2 regions of the Micromonospora sp. WMMD1219 genome follow, and region 1 is predicted to be linked to the other one. Evidence: predicted binding sites of a transcription regulator. Region 1 holds the regulator's gene; the other holds the start of a gene.
What was found. The regulator HspR, encoded in region 1, represses chaperone genes until heat shock. The targets are predictions, from matches to a motif close to TTGAGTNNNNNNNACTCAA.
Positions count from the first base shown of each region.

Region 2: lon (endopeptidase La) is a predicted target of HspR. The motif match lies at 3,897-3,915, and genes of this name have one in related genera.

Region 1 is NZ_CP186057.1:1,603,075-1,610,277, forward strand. It holds gene ACN27C_RS07730 (hypothetical protein) at 1-189, opposite strand, end outside; gene ACN27C_RS07735 (DivIVA domain-containing protein) at 186-503, opposite strand; gene ACN27C_RS07740 (winged helix-turn-helix domain-containing protein) at 708-926, shown strand; gene ACN27C_RS07745 (cation:proton antiporter regulatory subunit) at 1,008-1,508, shown strand; gene ACN27C_RS07750 (cation:proton antiporter) at 1,514-2,731, shown strand; gene ACN27C_RS07755 (hypothetical protein) at 2,895-3,323, shown strand; gene ACN27C_RS07760 (hypothetical protein) at 3,402-3,608, opposite strand; gene ACN27C_RS07765 (heat shock protein transcriptional repressor HspR) at 3,784-4,224, opposite strand; gene dnaJ (molecular chaperone DnaJ) at 4,249-5,433, opposite strand; gene grpE (nucleotide exchange factor GrpE) at 5,513-6,250, opposite strand; gene dnaK (molecular chaperone DnaK) at 6,299-7,203, opposite strand, start outside.
Region 2 is NZ_CP186057.1:4,906,874-4,914,076, forward strand. It holds gene ACN27C_RS22845 (DICT sensory domain-containing protein) at 1-642, opposite strand, end outside; gene ACN27C_RS22850 (hypothetical protein) at 749-1,615, shown strand; gene ACN27C_RS22855 (hypothetical protein) at 1,873-3,150, shown strand; gene ACN27C_RS22860 (histone-like nucleoid-structuring protein Lsr2) at 3,356-3,703, opposite strand; gene lon (endopeptidase La) at 3,938-6,274, shown strand; gene ACN27C_RS22870 (DEAD/DEAH box helicase) at 6,348-7,203, opposite strand, start outside.

The DNA.
Region 1 (7,203 bases):
GCCGTCCAGCTTGCGGTCACAGAACACCCAATGGCGTACGGCCTGGTCGTCCTCGACCGAGACGGTGATGCCACCCAGCTCCACCACCGCGAGGAACGCCAACGACCGTCCGGCCGTGCGACCGAGCATCTTCGCCCGAGCCAGATCGGCCGCACGCACCGGCAGGTGGATCACGTAACGCCCGGTCACGGCCGCCCGGCCAGGTCACGCATCGACGGAGCCTGCCGGGACTGCCACTCGCGTAACGCAACCTTGATCCGGGCCGTCTCATCCCGGCTCCGGGCGACTTCGGCGTACGCGGCGGCGAGGTCCCCGGCGACGCGATCGAGGAACGCGGCGACCTCGGCGGGATCCAGCCCTCGACGGCACGTCGGGAAGCGGCGGCCCCGCACCTGCCAGGGCCGGAGCGGAAGGTACGACGCGGAGCGGTAGGCGCCGACCGGTGCGGAGTTGGGCGGGCCCGCGTCCCGCCGCTTCGGACGTATTCGCAGGAGATTGCGCACGACACTGTCCCTTCTCGCGAGGACGGGGGTCGGGACGAGCCACGGGGGATGCCCGCCCCGACCCGGGAAAGCTCCAGGTGCCATCCGGGAGCGTTCGTCAGCAACCTACAATCGGTACCAGTCGTAGGTCAACGACCGACCCACAATTGCTTGAGGTTGGAGGTGGTTGCATGGTCGAATGGGCGTGCCATCCGGGGAGTGTGTATGCCCAAGCAGCAGTACCAAGTGCTCGCAGACGAGCTGAAGAGCAAGATCGATTCGGGCGAGTGGCCACCCGGCACCAAGCTGCCGAGCCGCGCCCAACTGTGCAAGGAATACGGCGTCTCCGACACCGTCGTCGGCAAGGCGATGATGATCCTGCGCGCGACCGGCCTCACCGAGACGCTCGAAGGCGTCGGCGTGTTCGTAGCCGAACGGGACTAGACGAGCCGCCCGAGCCGCATCGACCAGTCTGTGGTTCGGCCCCGGAAACAGCACGTGCGCGCCCGGAGTAGCCTCACCCGCGTGCGAGTACGTGTCGAACAGACCGCCCTGCCCGGGATCGGCGTACGTCATGATCTGATGACGGAGTCCGGCCGCCGGCTCGGCGTGGTCTCCCACCGCAATGGCCGTCGCGACCTGGTCCTCTACGACCCGGACGATCCCGACTCCTGCCAACACGACATACCCCTGACCGACGACGAGGCGGAGGCGCTGGCCGACATCCTCGGCGCGTCGCTGATGCTGGGTCAGCTCTCCGGGCTGCGCGAGCAGGCCGCCGGGCTGCTGACCGAGCAGATCGCCATCCCGGCGGGGTCGAAGTACGTCGGCAAGCGGCTCGCGGACACCAAGGCACGCACCCGGACCAGCGCGTCCATCGTGGCCGTGCTGCGTCAGGGCGCCGTGAACGTCTCGCCCGATCCCACCTTCCGGTTCGAGGCCGGCGATGTGGTCGTCGTGGTCGGTACCCGTCAGGGGCTCGACGGCGTGACCGCGATCCTCGCCGAGACCGATCCGGACGGCTGACGCGTATGCACGAAACCACAATCCTGCTCATCGAGGTCGGTGCGCTGCTGCTCCTGCTCGGCCTGCTCGGCCGGCTGAGCCGCCGCTTCGGCGTGTCGCCCATCCCGCTGTACCTGCTCGCCGGCCTGGCGTTCGGGCACGGCGGGCTGCTGCCGCTCAACGCCAGCGAGGAGTTCTTCGCGGTCGGCGCGGAGATCGGCGTGATCCTGCTGCTGGTCATGCTCGGCCTGGAGTACAGCGCCAACGAGCTGGTGGGCAACCTCCGGTCCGCTGCGCCGGCCGGCCTGATCGACGCGGTGTTCAACGCGCTGCCCGGGTTCGCCTTCGCGCTCCTGCTCGGCTGGGGCTGGGTGGCGGCGGTGGTGCTCGCGGGCGTCACGTGGGTGTCGTCGTCCGGCGTGATCGCGAAGGTGCTCGGCGACCTGGGCCGGGTCGGTAACCGGGAGACCCCGGTGATCCTGTCCGTCCTGGTGATCGAGGACCTGGCGATGGCCCTCTACCTGCCGCTGGTCACCGCGCTGCTCGCCGGGGTCGGCCTGATGAAGGGCGGCATCGCGCTCGCCATCGCGGTGTTCACCGTCGTCGTGGTGCTGGCCGTGGCGATCCGGTACGGCCATCTGATCTCCGCCGCGCTCTCCGCCAAGGATCCGGAGGCGCTGCTGCTCGGGGTGCTCGGCCTGACCCTGCTGGTCGCCGGTGTCGCGGCCAAGCTCCAGGTGTCGGCGGCGGTCGGCGCGTTCCTGGTGGGCATCGCGCTGTCCGGGCCGGTGGCGCACCACGCCACCGAGCTGCTCTCCCCGCTGCGTGACCTGTTCGCCGCGGTCTTCTTCGTGTTCTTCGGGCTGGTCACCAACCCGCTGGACATGCCGCCGGTACTGCTGCCCGCGCTGCTGCTCGCAGTGGTGACCATGGCGACGAAGGTGGCTACCGGCTACCTGGCCGCCCGCCGGGCCGGGATCGCCGAGCCCGGCCGCTGGCGGGCCGGCCTGGCGCTGACCCCGCGCGGCGAGTTCTCCATCGTCATCGCCGGGCTGGCCGTCGCGGCCGTCTACCCGGTGGAGCCGAAGCTCGCCGCGCTCGCCACCGCGTACGTGTTGATCACGGTGGTGACCGGGCCGCTGCTCGCCCGCCTGCCGGACAGCCCGTGGTTCAAGCAGTGGCTGCGCACCCGCGCCGCCGCCGCACGGCCGCCCGCGCCGCTGCCCCTGGGCTCCGGCGACTGACCCGGCCGGGCCGGATCAGCCGAGGGCAGATCCGGCCCGGCGTTGTCAAATTGATCCCGGGAAGGTCTACCCCTGCTCCGTCCAACCGCGTTAACGTTTCGGCCCAGCAGCCAGGGTCCGCGGGTGGCCTGCGCCCCCGCCAGCGCAAGCGGAAGGTCGGCCGGTGAGCGTGCAGGAAGAGACGTTCCACGGCTTCGCCAACCCGGTCGATCCCTCGCCCGCCGAGCTTCGGTCGTGGGCGTATCAGCCGGATTCGGTGCCGCTGACCTCGATGCCGCCCGACTGGGACCTGCTGGTCGCCGGTGACCACCTGGTGCAGACGCTGTTCGATCTGGCGATGGACCAGGGCTGCCCGGCGCGGCGGTTCACGCTGCACTGCCTCTACATCTACGCCGCCGACGGCATCCGGACGAACTTCCGCGCCCACCCCAAGCGCCGGTTCCGCAAGCTGGTCGAGCAGGCCGAGAAGTCCGGCGACGACCTGATGCGCAACTGGGCGCACAACAGCCGGGTGCTGCTCGCCCGGCCGGACCTCTTCGTCTACCGGGACTGGTGCGAGGGCGGCCTGGTCCGCGAGAACCGCCGCCTCTGACGGCCCGCCCTGAAAAGCCTCGGCACGGCGAACGGGCCGGGATCCCCCGTGGATCCCGGCCCGCACGTCGGCGGATCGTCAGGTCGACCCGCCCTGCTTCTTGCGCCGCTCGTCGTCCCGCGCCCGGTCCACGCCGTGGTCCGTCTGGTCGGCGAAGCGCCCTTCCTTGACCTTGTCGCTGAAGCGTCCCTCGGTGACCCGGTCGAACCGCTCGCGGACGTTCTCGGCCACCTTCACCAGCCGTTCCTCCGCGCGCTCGGCCACCTTCTTCGCCGGTTCCGTCATGACTCCCCCCGCCAGCCCGGAATCCGCTTTGGGGCTTTTGCCCCTGCGGAAAAGCGTAGTTGACCCCACCCTGCCGTACGCCGCTTTCCCCTGACCCGGCCCGGAACCGCCCGGGGGACGACGAAGGCCGGCGCGGCCCCGGGGGAGCGGGGCGCGCCGGCCTTCAGGTACGAGGTCAGCGGTCGGGAGCGCGGCGCGGACGCCAGACGACGAGCGCGGTGGAGGTGCGGTTGGTGGGCACGAGGTCGCCACGGGGGAAGCCGCCGAGCGACTCCAGCTCGGCGATCCGCCGGTACGCGGCGTCGAGTTCCGCCTCCAGCCGGGCCACCCGCTGCTGCGCCTCTTCGAGCAGCCGCTCCAGCGCGATGATCCGCTTGACCCCCGCCAGGTTGATCCCATCGTCCTGGCTGAGCCGCTGCACCTCGCGGAGCAGCACCACGTCCCGGACGCTGTACCGGCGACCGCCACCGGACGCCCGGCCGGCCTGCACCAGGCCCAGCCGGTCGTACTGGCGCAGCGTCTGGGGGTGCATCCCCGCCATCCGCGCGGCCACCGAGATCATCAAGACCTTGGCCTCGTAGGCCGGGTCACCCGAGCCGACGTACTCCTCCGACATGCCCGCTCACCTCCGCTGCCGACCTCAACTGAATCGACGTACCCGCGCGTCGAGATGTTCCCGCGCGGCGGGCGGAGTCTGCGCCGCGAAGGTCTCCAGCGCCGCCCGCGCCTCGTCCGACACCTTCGCCGGGACCACCACGTCGAGCGTGACCAGCAGGTCACCGGCGCGGCCGTCCTTGCGTACGACGCCCTTGCCGCGGGCGCGCAGCACCCGCCCGCTGGGCGTACCCGGTGGCACCCGCAGGGTCACCGTCCCGTCCAGGGTCGGTACGCGCAGGTCCGTGCCGAGAACCGCCTCGGCGTACGTGATCGGGACGGTCAGGGTCAGGTCGTCCCCGGTACGCCCGAACAGCTCGTCCGGGCGGACCTTCACCTGTACGAACAGGTCACCCGCCGCACCGCCCCGCTCGCCGGGCTCACCCCGGCCGGCCAGGCGGATCCGCTGCCCGTCGGCCACACCGGCCGGGAAGCGCACGTTCAGCGTGCGGGTCTTGGTGACCCCGCCGGTGCCGTGGCACTCCGGGCACTTCTCCTCGACGATCGTGCCGACGCCCTGGCAGTTGCGGCACGGCTCGGAGAAGCTGAACGACCCCTGGTTGCGGGTGGTCACCCCGGCGCCGTGGCAGACCGGGCAGGCCACCGGCTGGGTGCCGGGCTTCGCGCCGTTGCCGTGGCAGGTGTCGCAGACCCCGGGAGCGCGCAGCGTCAGCGGCAGCGTGACGCCGCGTACCGCGTCTTCGAAGTCGAGCGCCACCTCGGTCTCGACGTCCCGGCCACGCGCCGGGCCGCGCGGCCGCGCCGGACCGCCGCCGCCTCCGCCACCGGAGAAGATCGAGCTGAACAGGTCGGTGAAGCCGCCGCCGCTGAACCGGTTGTCGCCGGCGCCCGCGCCGCCGAACAGGTCGGAGACGTCGAACGGCATGCCGCCCGGCTGGCCCGCGCCGCGGGCGCTGCGCCGGAAGGCGCCGGAGCCGAACAGCGAGCGCATCTCGTCGTACTCGCGGCGCTTCTTCTCGTCACCGAGCACCGCGTACGCCTCGGAGACGGTCTTGAACCGCTCCTCCGCGCCGGTGTCGCCGGGGTTGTGGTCCGGGTGCGACTCCCGGGCCAACTTGCGGTACGCCTTCTTGATCTCGTCCGAGGAGGCGGACTTGTCCACGCCCAACGCGGCGTAGTAGTCCTTCTCGATCCAGTCCTTGGAGCTCACCGGTCCACCCCCTTCCACGGGTCGAATCCCGGTCGTCCCGCCCGCCCGGTGCGGGCGGGCGGGACGTCACGGGTCGGCACTACTCCGGGTCCGCGACCGCGACCATGGCGGGCCGCAGCAGCCGCTCGCCGAGCTGGTAGCCGCGCCGCATGACCTGCACGCAGGTCGGCTCCGTCACGTCGGCGGAGGTCTGGTGCGCCACCGCCTCGTGCCGGGTCGGGTCGAACGGGTCACCCTTCTCGCCGAACGCGGTCAGGCCGAACTTCGTGAGCGCGCCGGTGAGCTGCTCGGCCACGCTGCCGAACGGGCCCACCAGGTCGCCGTGCTCGCGGGCCCGGTCCAGGTCGTCGAGGATCGGCAGCAGCGCGGTGAGCACCGCCCCGGTGGCCTGCTCCTGGACCAGGTTGCGGTCCCGGTCGACCCGCTTGCGGTAGTTGGCGTACTCCGCGGTCACCCGCTGGAGGTCGCGGGTGCGCTCCTCCAGGTCGGTGCGGAGCGACTCCAGCTCGGCACCGAGCGGCGCGTCCGTGCCGGTCCCGCCCTTCGGCTCGGCGGGCGAGTCGACCACGGTCGGACCGCCGACCTCGGCCTCGCCGCCGATCTCGTCGACCACGACCTCGGCCTCCTCGACCAGCCCTTCGGCGGGCGCGTCGGCGGCCGCGTCGGCCGCCGAGGCGTCGTTCGCCGGCTGCTCGGTCACCTTGCCGAGCTTGCGCTTGTCGCGGATGACGACCCGGGGTTCGTCGCCGGTGTCCTTGCCGGCGCCCGGCGCCGACCCGGTGGCACCCGGGTCGGCCGCTCGTGGCTTGTCCGTCATGCGGTTACCTCATCCCTCTGCCGTGCGAATCGTGTCCGGGACCGGAAGTCACTTCTTGTCCTCGTCCACGATCTCCGCGTCGACCACGTCGTCGTCGCCACCGGCCTTCGGGCCACCGGCCGCACCCGCGCCGGCACCCGGCCCGGCCGCGCCCGGGGCGGCCTGCTCGCCCTCCTGCTGCTGGGCGTAGAGCAGCGAGCCCGCCTGCTGGGAGACCTGCGCCAGCTTCTCGTGGGCGGACTTGATCTTCTCGATGTCCTGCCCGCCGAGGGCGCTGCGCAGCTCGCCGAGCGCCTCGTTGAGCTGGTCACGGTTCTCGCTGGGCAGCTTGTCGCCGCTCTCGGCGAGGAACTTCTCGGTCTGCCACTGGAGCGCCTCGGCCACGTTGCGGGTCTCGGCCTCCTCACGGCGACGCTTGTCCTCGTCGGCGTGCTCCTCGGCGTCCCGGCGCATCCGCTCGATGTCGTCCTTCGGCAGCGAGGAGCCGCCGGTGATCGTCATCTTCTGCTCCTTGCCGGTGCCCAGGTCCTTGGCGTGCACGTTCACGATGCCGTTGGCGTCGATGTCGAACGTGACCTCGATCTGGGGCACGCCGCGCGGGGCCGGCGGGAGACCGGTCAGCTCGAAGGTGCCGAGCTTCTTGTTGTAGGCGGCGATGTCCCGCTCGCCCTGGAACACCTGGATCAGCACCGACGGCTGGTTGTCGTCGGCGGTGGTGAACACCTCGGAGCGCTTGGTCGGGATGGTGGTGTTGCGCTCGATGAGCTTGGTGAAGATGCCGCCCTTGGTCTCGATGCCCAGGCTCAGCGGGGTCACGTCGAGCAGCAGGACGTCCTTGACCTCGCCCTTGAGCACACCGGCCTGGAGGGCGGCGCCGACGGCGACGACCTCGTCCGGGTTGACGCCCTTGTTCGGGTCGCGGCCGGTGAGCTGCTTGACCAGGTCGGTCACGG
Region 2 (7,203 bases), 3.3 Mb from region 1:
CCACCGGGCCAGGCCGGGTTCGTCCAGCATCGCCTCGGCCGGCTCGACCGGCTGGTCGTTCCGGTCGCCGCGGCGGGCCAGCAGCCGCAGCGCCGCCTCGGCGCGGGGTTCGCCCGGCCCGGCCGGGATGTCCCGTACCCGGGCGATCGCCTCGTCCAGCGCGGTACGCGCCGCGGCGGGCAGCCGCTCGGCGAGCTGTTCGCGCAGCCGGATCGCCTCGTGCAGCGCCTCGTCGCGGCGGAAACCCCAGCGCCCCTCGAACAGGCGGCCGGACTCCAGCGTCGGCGCGGGCACCACGTCGGCCCGGTCGTGCGCGACGAGTGTGGCGCCGAAACGTGGGCTCAGGGCCACCACCGTCCACTCCCGGGCCAGCGCCTCCGCCTCGTCCAGCGCCACGCCGTAGGCGCCCTCGGGCAGGTCGGGCGGCGGGCCGCCGACCATCGCCACCACCGTCACGGCGGCGCGGCCGGCGATGCGCCGGTAGACCTCGCGCTCCCGGGCGAAGTACGGCAGCCGCTGGAACAGCGCGAGCACGACGAGCGGGCCGTCCTCGGCCTCGGCGAGCGCGGCGCGTTCGATGGCATGGGAGACGGCGACGAGACTGCGTTTGGTGAACTGTTCCGGGGTCCGTCCGCTGGGCACGGGCAGAGCCTAGAGGGACGGGCGCGGTAGCGCACCGGTCGGCCGGACCGGTCCTGCCGCACCGCCTACACTCGGGCGTCGACCGGACGAGGGGGATCGGGGCGAGATGACGAGCACAGGCAGCGTGACCGCCTCCTGGCTGCGGCCGATCCCGCCCGGTGTCGCGCCGTCCCTGGTCCGTGCCGGCCACCTCGGCCACGCCGGGCGACGGCTCGGTGAGCTGGTGCAGGGCCGCCCGCCGGGGGTCACCGGCAGCCAGTGGAGCACCGCCGGGCGGGCGGCGCTCGACCTGGTGGTCTGCGCCGCCGACACCGGGCTGCCGCGCTTCGCGGTGCGGTTCACCGCGCCCGCCGGCGACGGATCGCCCGCGCGGCGGGAGGAACGGCTGACCGACGCCGTCTGCGTCGCCGTCGGCCTGCCGCTGCTGCGCGTCGAGTCGCCGACGCTGGGCGGCGCGGAACAGGCCCGCCGGTTCGCCGAGTACGTGCTGGACGCGCGGGCCTACGCCGACGGCACCGACCCGGACGGCGGCGACGCGGTCGGCTTCCGGGACATCGTCGGCCGGTTGCCGGACGGCCGGCAGGGACCGGTGAACGACCTGGGCGCGCTGGCCCGGGTCGAGGCGGTCGAGGCGTACGTGGCGGGCCGGATCGCCGACCCGATCGTGCGCGGCCTGCACGTGCGCTGGACCGGCGGCCCGGCGGAGGGCTGGGCCTGGGTCGAGGTGCGGCCCGGCCGCTGCCTGCTGGAGCGGGTCCGGCTGACCGCGCGCGGCTTCTCCTGCGGCGTCGACCCGGGCCGGCTCGCCGAGGACCTGGCCGTGGTGGCGCTGGGGGAGCGGCTGCGTGACCTCGACGCCGCCGCGCCGTCCCTGCTGGACCGTGACGAGCTTCTCCGGCGGGTACGTGCGCTGGCCGCGCGGCGGGACTCCTTCGACGGCGGCTTCGCCTTCGATCACCTCTGCGCCGACTGAACCGTCCTCGCCGGCGACCACGGCGACTTTCGATTTTTTTTCCGATCTCCGGTTGAACCTTCGCCGACGGCGCTCCGTACCTCATCGGGAATGGACGCAGATCTTCCCCGCCGCGCCGCCGACGGCGCGGAGACGGTGCGGAAAGGGCATCGTCGGCCATTGACGTGCGACCGAGCGTCGCAGTGATCTCACACCCCGAATTCGTCGGTCCGCCGGGATCACCAGTCAACTACCGGATCGAGAAGGAGAGCAATTCGATGCGCAGGTCCACACGGGCGCGCCGGTCATCCGGTAACGCGCGGAGCAAGCGGTTGCTGGCGGTTGTCGGCACGCTCGCGGTCTTCGGCGGCATCGTCGCCGTCACCCAGATCTCGTCCGCCCAGGACCGGCGGACGACCACCCGCGCCGCGTCGGCGTCCTGCGTGCCCGCGAGCCCGGGGGCGACCGCCCCGAACGGCCAGGGCAGCACCACCCGTACCTGGCAGAACGGCCGCTGGGTCCGCAGCCACTGGGGCGACGGCCAGATGTCACCGGCCGAGTGTCAGCAGACCAACGCGGGCGGCGCCGGCGCCGGCACCCCGACCGTGGCCTGCCCGGACGTCCGCGGCCGGCTGCCGCAGGTGCCCGACCGGGCGCGCGCCGAGGTGGACCGCACCCTGGCGCTGCTGGAGTCGCAGATCGCCGACGCGAACCGGCGGCTCGCCGCGGACGGCCGCAACGGCGGCGACTTCATCAACAACGCGATCCTGCGTCCGCTCGCGGACAAGCGCACCGCGGCGCTCAACCGGATCGCCACCGCCATCGGCCGGGTCGCCCAGCGCCCGCAGGGCCTGGACCAGCTCGCCCAGTGCGCGCTGACCGACACTCCCGGCACCGGCGGCGGCCAGAACGGCGGCAACAACAACGGCGGCAACAACGGGGGCCAGAACGGCGGCCAGAACGGCGGCGGGAACAACAACGGCGGTGGCCAGAACAACGGCGGCGGCAACGGCCTGAACGTGCTCGCCAAGGACTGCTCCGGCAGCCAGCTCCAGGCGCACGACGGTTTCCAGAACGGCAACCGGTGCGTGAGCACCGCATTCGGTGAGGTGGGCGCCGCGGCGAACAACCCGTCGCTGCTGATCACGCAGTTCCCGAACCAGGTGCGGCGCAACCAGCCGTTCACGCTCCGGGTCACCACCAAGAACCTGGTGCGCGACCGCTTCCTCGCCGCCGGCCAGGGTGGCTACTACCTGGAGAGCTCGCTGCTCAACGGTCAGGGCCTGGTACGCGGTCACTTCCACACCGCCTGCCGGATGCTCGGCAGCACCCGGCAGCCTCCGAACCCGCAGGACGTGCCGGCCTTCTTCGTCGCCACCGAGGACGGGCGGGGCGGTGATCAGCCGGACGACGTGCTGATCCAGATCCCGGGCCTGGCGCAGTCGGGCGTGGCGCAGTGCGCGGTCTGGGCCGGTGACGGCTCGCACCGCATCCCGATGATGGAGCGGGCCAACCAGACCCCCGCCATCGACGTGGTGCGCATCCGGGTCAACTGAGCCGGCGAACGGCCGCGGCCGTCCGGGGGACTTCTCCGGGCGGCCGCGGCCGTTCCCGCGTACGGCACGGTGGGAGGTGATCCCGGAAGAAATTTCGTGCCGGCGGTATCCAGCCGGATGAAAAGCGCCGACCACAGAAAGCCGATCGGGGCCACACCGATTTCTCAGCGTGACCCCGGGATGCCCGACGGTGAACCGGTGACGGTCAGCGGTTCTTGTACGCCTCGACCACCGACACCGGGATGCGCCCGCGCTCGGAAATCTCGAACCCGTTCTTGGCGGCCCATTCCCGGATGGCGCGGTTCTGCTCGCGGTCCATTCCCGAGGTGCTCGGCCGGGAGGTGCGGCGGGCGCCGCGGGTGACCTCGGTCGCTCCCCGGCCGATTCGCCTGCCAGCGCTGATGTACGGATCCAGCGCCTTGCGCAGGACGCCCGCGTTCTCGTCGGAGACGTCGATCGTGTACGCCACGCCGTCCAGGCTGAACTCGACGGTCCGATCGGCCTTTCCGCCGTCGAGGTCGTCGGTCAGAACGGTGATTACTTTCCTTGCCATCGCCATTACTCCCTGTGTCGGGCGGGGTGTGGCTAAGAGTTTGACCTACCGCGCGGTAATTCCGCAACAATAGTCGGCTGTTTCCATTCGGCGGGTCGCGGTAAACGGTGCCGCCATTGGGTGCGCGGCGCGGGAACGAGGCGCTCGGGAGTGGCGTGGGTCACAACCCGGAACAAGGGACACGTTTTGTTACTTGAGCCAGACACGCTCAACCAACGTGATGGCAGGTGTTCGATGGCAACTCTTCCGGTACTTCCTCTGACCGACGCCGTCCTGCTGCCCGGGATGGTCATCCCGGTGACCCTCGACCCGACCACCCAGGCCGCCGTCGACGCGGCGCGCGCCACCGGCGACAAGGAACTCCTGGCCGTACCCCGCATCGACGGCGAGTACGGCTCCGTCGGCGTGGTCGCCACGATCGAGAAGGTGGGCCGGCTGCCGAGCGGCGAGCCGGCGGCGGTCATCCGCGGTCTGGCCCGCGCCCGTATCGGCTCCGGCGTGCCCGGCCCCGGCGCCGCGCTCTGGGTCGAGGCGACCGCACTCGACGAGCCCGCACCGGCGGGCCGCGCCCGGGAACTCGCCCGCGAGTACCGCGCGCTCATGACGTCCGTGCTGCAACAGCGCGGCGCCTGGCAGGTGATCGACGCCATGGAGCGGATGACCGACCTGTCCGAGCTGGCCGACTCGGCCGGTTACGCGCCCTGGCTCAGCCTGACGCAGAAGACCGAACTGCTCGCCGCGCCGGACGTCACCGCCCGGCTGGAACTGCTCGTCGGCTGGGTGAAGGAACACCTGGCCGAGCAGGAGGTCACCGAGCAGATCAACAGCGACGTCCGCGAAGGGCTGGAGAAGTCCCAGCGGGAGTTCCTGCTCCGCCAGCAGCTCGCCGCGATCCGCAAGGAACTCGGCGAGGACGAGCCGGACGGCTCCGCCGACTACCGCTCCCGGGTGGAGTCCGCCGACCTGCCGGAGAAGGTACGCGAGGCGGCGCTGCGCGAGGTCGGCAAGCTGGAGCGGGCAAGCGACGCCTCACCCGAGGCGGGCTGGATCCGCACCTGGCTGGACACCGTCCTGGAGATGCCGTGGAGCACGCGTACCCAGGACAACACGGACCTGGCCGCGGCCCGGGCCGTGCTCGACGCCGACCACGCCGGCCTGGCCGACGTGAAGGACCGCATCCTGGAGTACCTCGCGGTGCGCAACCGGCGCGCGGAGCGCAACCTCGGCGTGGTCGGCGGACGCGGCTCCGGCGCGGTGCTGGCCCTGGCCGGCCCGCCCGGTGTCGGCAAGACCAGCCTCGGCGAGTCGGTCGCCCGGGCGCTGGGCCGCAACTTCGTCCGCGTCTCCCTCGGCGGTGTCCGGGACGAGGCGGAGATCCGCGGCCACCGGCGCACCTACGTCGGCGCGCTGCCCGGCCGGATCGTGCGGGCGCTGCGCGAGGCCGGCTCGATGAACCCGGTCGTGCTGCTCGACGAGATCGACAAGCTGGCCGCCGGCTACTCCGGTGACCCGGCGGCGGCCCTGCTGGAGGTGCTCGACCCGGCGCAGAACCACACGTTCCGCGACCACTACCTGGAGGTCGACCTCGACCTGTCCGACGTGCTGTTCCTGGCCACCGCCAACGTGGTCGAGGCGATCCCCGGCCCGCTGCTGGACCGGATGGAACTCGTCGCGCTGGACGGCTACACCGAGGACGAGAAGGTCGCCATCGCCCGGGACCACCTGCTGCCTCGGCAGCGGGACCGGGCCGGGCTGACCGCCGAGGAGGTGACCGTCGCCGACGAGGCGCTGGCGCTGATCGCGGGCGAGTACACCCGGGAGGCCGGCGTCCGGCAGCTCGAACGGGCCCTCGCGAAGATCCTGCGCAAGGTCGCCGTCGCGCTCGCCGAGGACTCCGCGCCGGTACACGTCGACGCCGGCAACCTGGCCCGCTACCTGGGCCGGCCGAAGTTCACCCCGGAGTCGGCCGAGCGGACCGCCGTGCCCGGCGTGGCGACCGGCCTGGCCGTCACCGGCGCCGGTGGCGACGTGCTGTTCATCGAGGCCACCACGATGGAGGGCGAGCCGGGGCTGACGCTCACCGGCCAGCTCGGCGACGTGATGAAGGAGTCCGCGCACATCGCGTGGTCGTACCTGCGGTCGAACGGACGGCGGTACGGCCTGGACCCGAACGCCCTGGCCGGGCGGCGGATCCACCTGCACGTCCCGGCGGGCGCGGTGCCCAAGGACGGCCCGAGCGCCGGCATCACCATGGTGACCGCGCTGGCGTCCCTGGTGACCGGGCGGCCGGTGCGGCCCGAGTTCGGGATGACCGGCGAGGTGACGCTCTCCGGCCGGGTGCTGCCGATCGGCGGGGTGAAGCAGAAGCTGCTCGCCGCGCACCGGGCCGGTCTCACCGAGGTGATCATCCCGAAGCGCAACGAGCCGGACCTGGACGACCTGCCGGCCGAGGTGCGGGAGGCGCTGACCGTGCACACCCTGTCCGACGTGGCGGACGTGCTCGCGCTGGCGCTGCGCCCGGTCGAGATCGACACGGAGTCGCTGGACGGTCCGGCGCTCGCCGCGGCCTGACGACCGATGCGCCCCGGCCACAGACGCACTGTGGCCGGGGCGCCGTCGTGTCCGCCCGCGGGTCGCGCCGGGCTCAGCGGCGGTCGCGCCGCTCGTAGCCCCGGTCGCGGCGCTCGCCCGTACCGTCGCCGTCGCGGTCCCGGCGCACCGTCGCCTTGCGGCCCTTGATGGTGGTGCCGCGCAGCCCGGCGATGATCTCGTCGGCCACCCCCTGCGGCACCTCGACCAGGGAGAACCGGTCCGCGATCTCGATCGAGCCGATGTCCCGGCCGTTGATCCGGGTCTCCCCGGTGATCGCGCCGACCAGGTCCTGCGGCCGTACCCCGGCCCGGCGGCCCAGCCCGATGAAGACCTGGGTGGTCCCGCCGGTACGCGGACGCCCCGGGCCCCGGCGCTCGCCCCGCCCGCCGGTCTCCGGCCGGCCCTCGCGCGGACCGCGGACCGGGACCTGCGGGATCTCCTCCTCGTCGTCCGAGCCCGGCGACGTCGCCTCGTGCGCCAGCTTCACCGCCGCCAGCGCCACCTCGACCAGGTCGAACTCGTCGGTGAGCGACTCCACGATCGCCCGGTACGGGTCGAGGTCGTCCTCCAGCAGGCTCTCCCGCAGCGCGCCCTGGGTCAGCTCCAGCCGCCGGGTGCGCATGTCCGCCACCGTGGGGATCTTGTCGATGGTGATCCGCTGCCCGGTGACCCGCTCGATGGTCTTGAGCATCCGGTGCTCGCGCGGCTCGGCGAGCGTGATCGCCACACCCTCCCGCCCGGCCCGGCCGACCCGCCCGATCCGGTGCACGTACGACTCCGGCGCGGACGGGACGTCGTAGTTGACCACGTGGGTGAGCTGCTCGACGTCCAGCCCTCGGGCGGCCACGTCGGTGGCGACCAGCAGGTCCGCCGTGCCGGCGCGCAGCCGGCCCATCACCCGGTCCCGC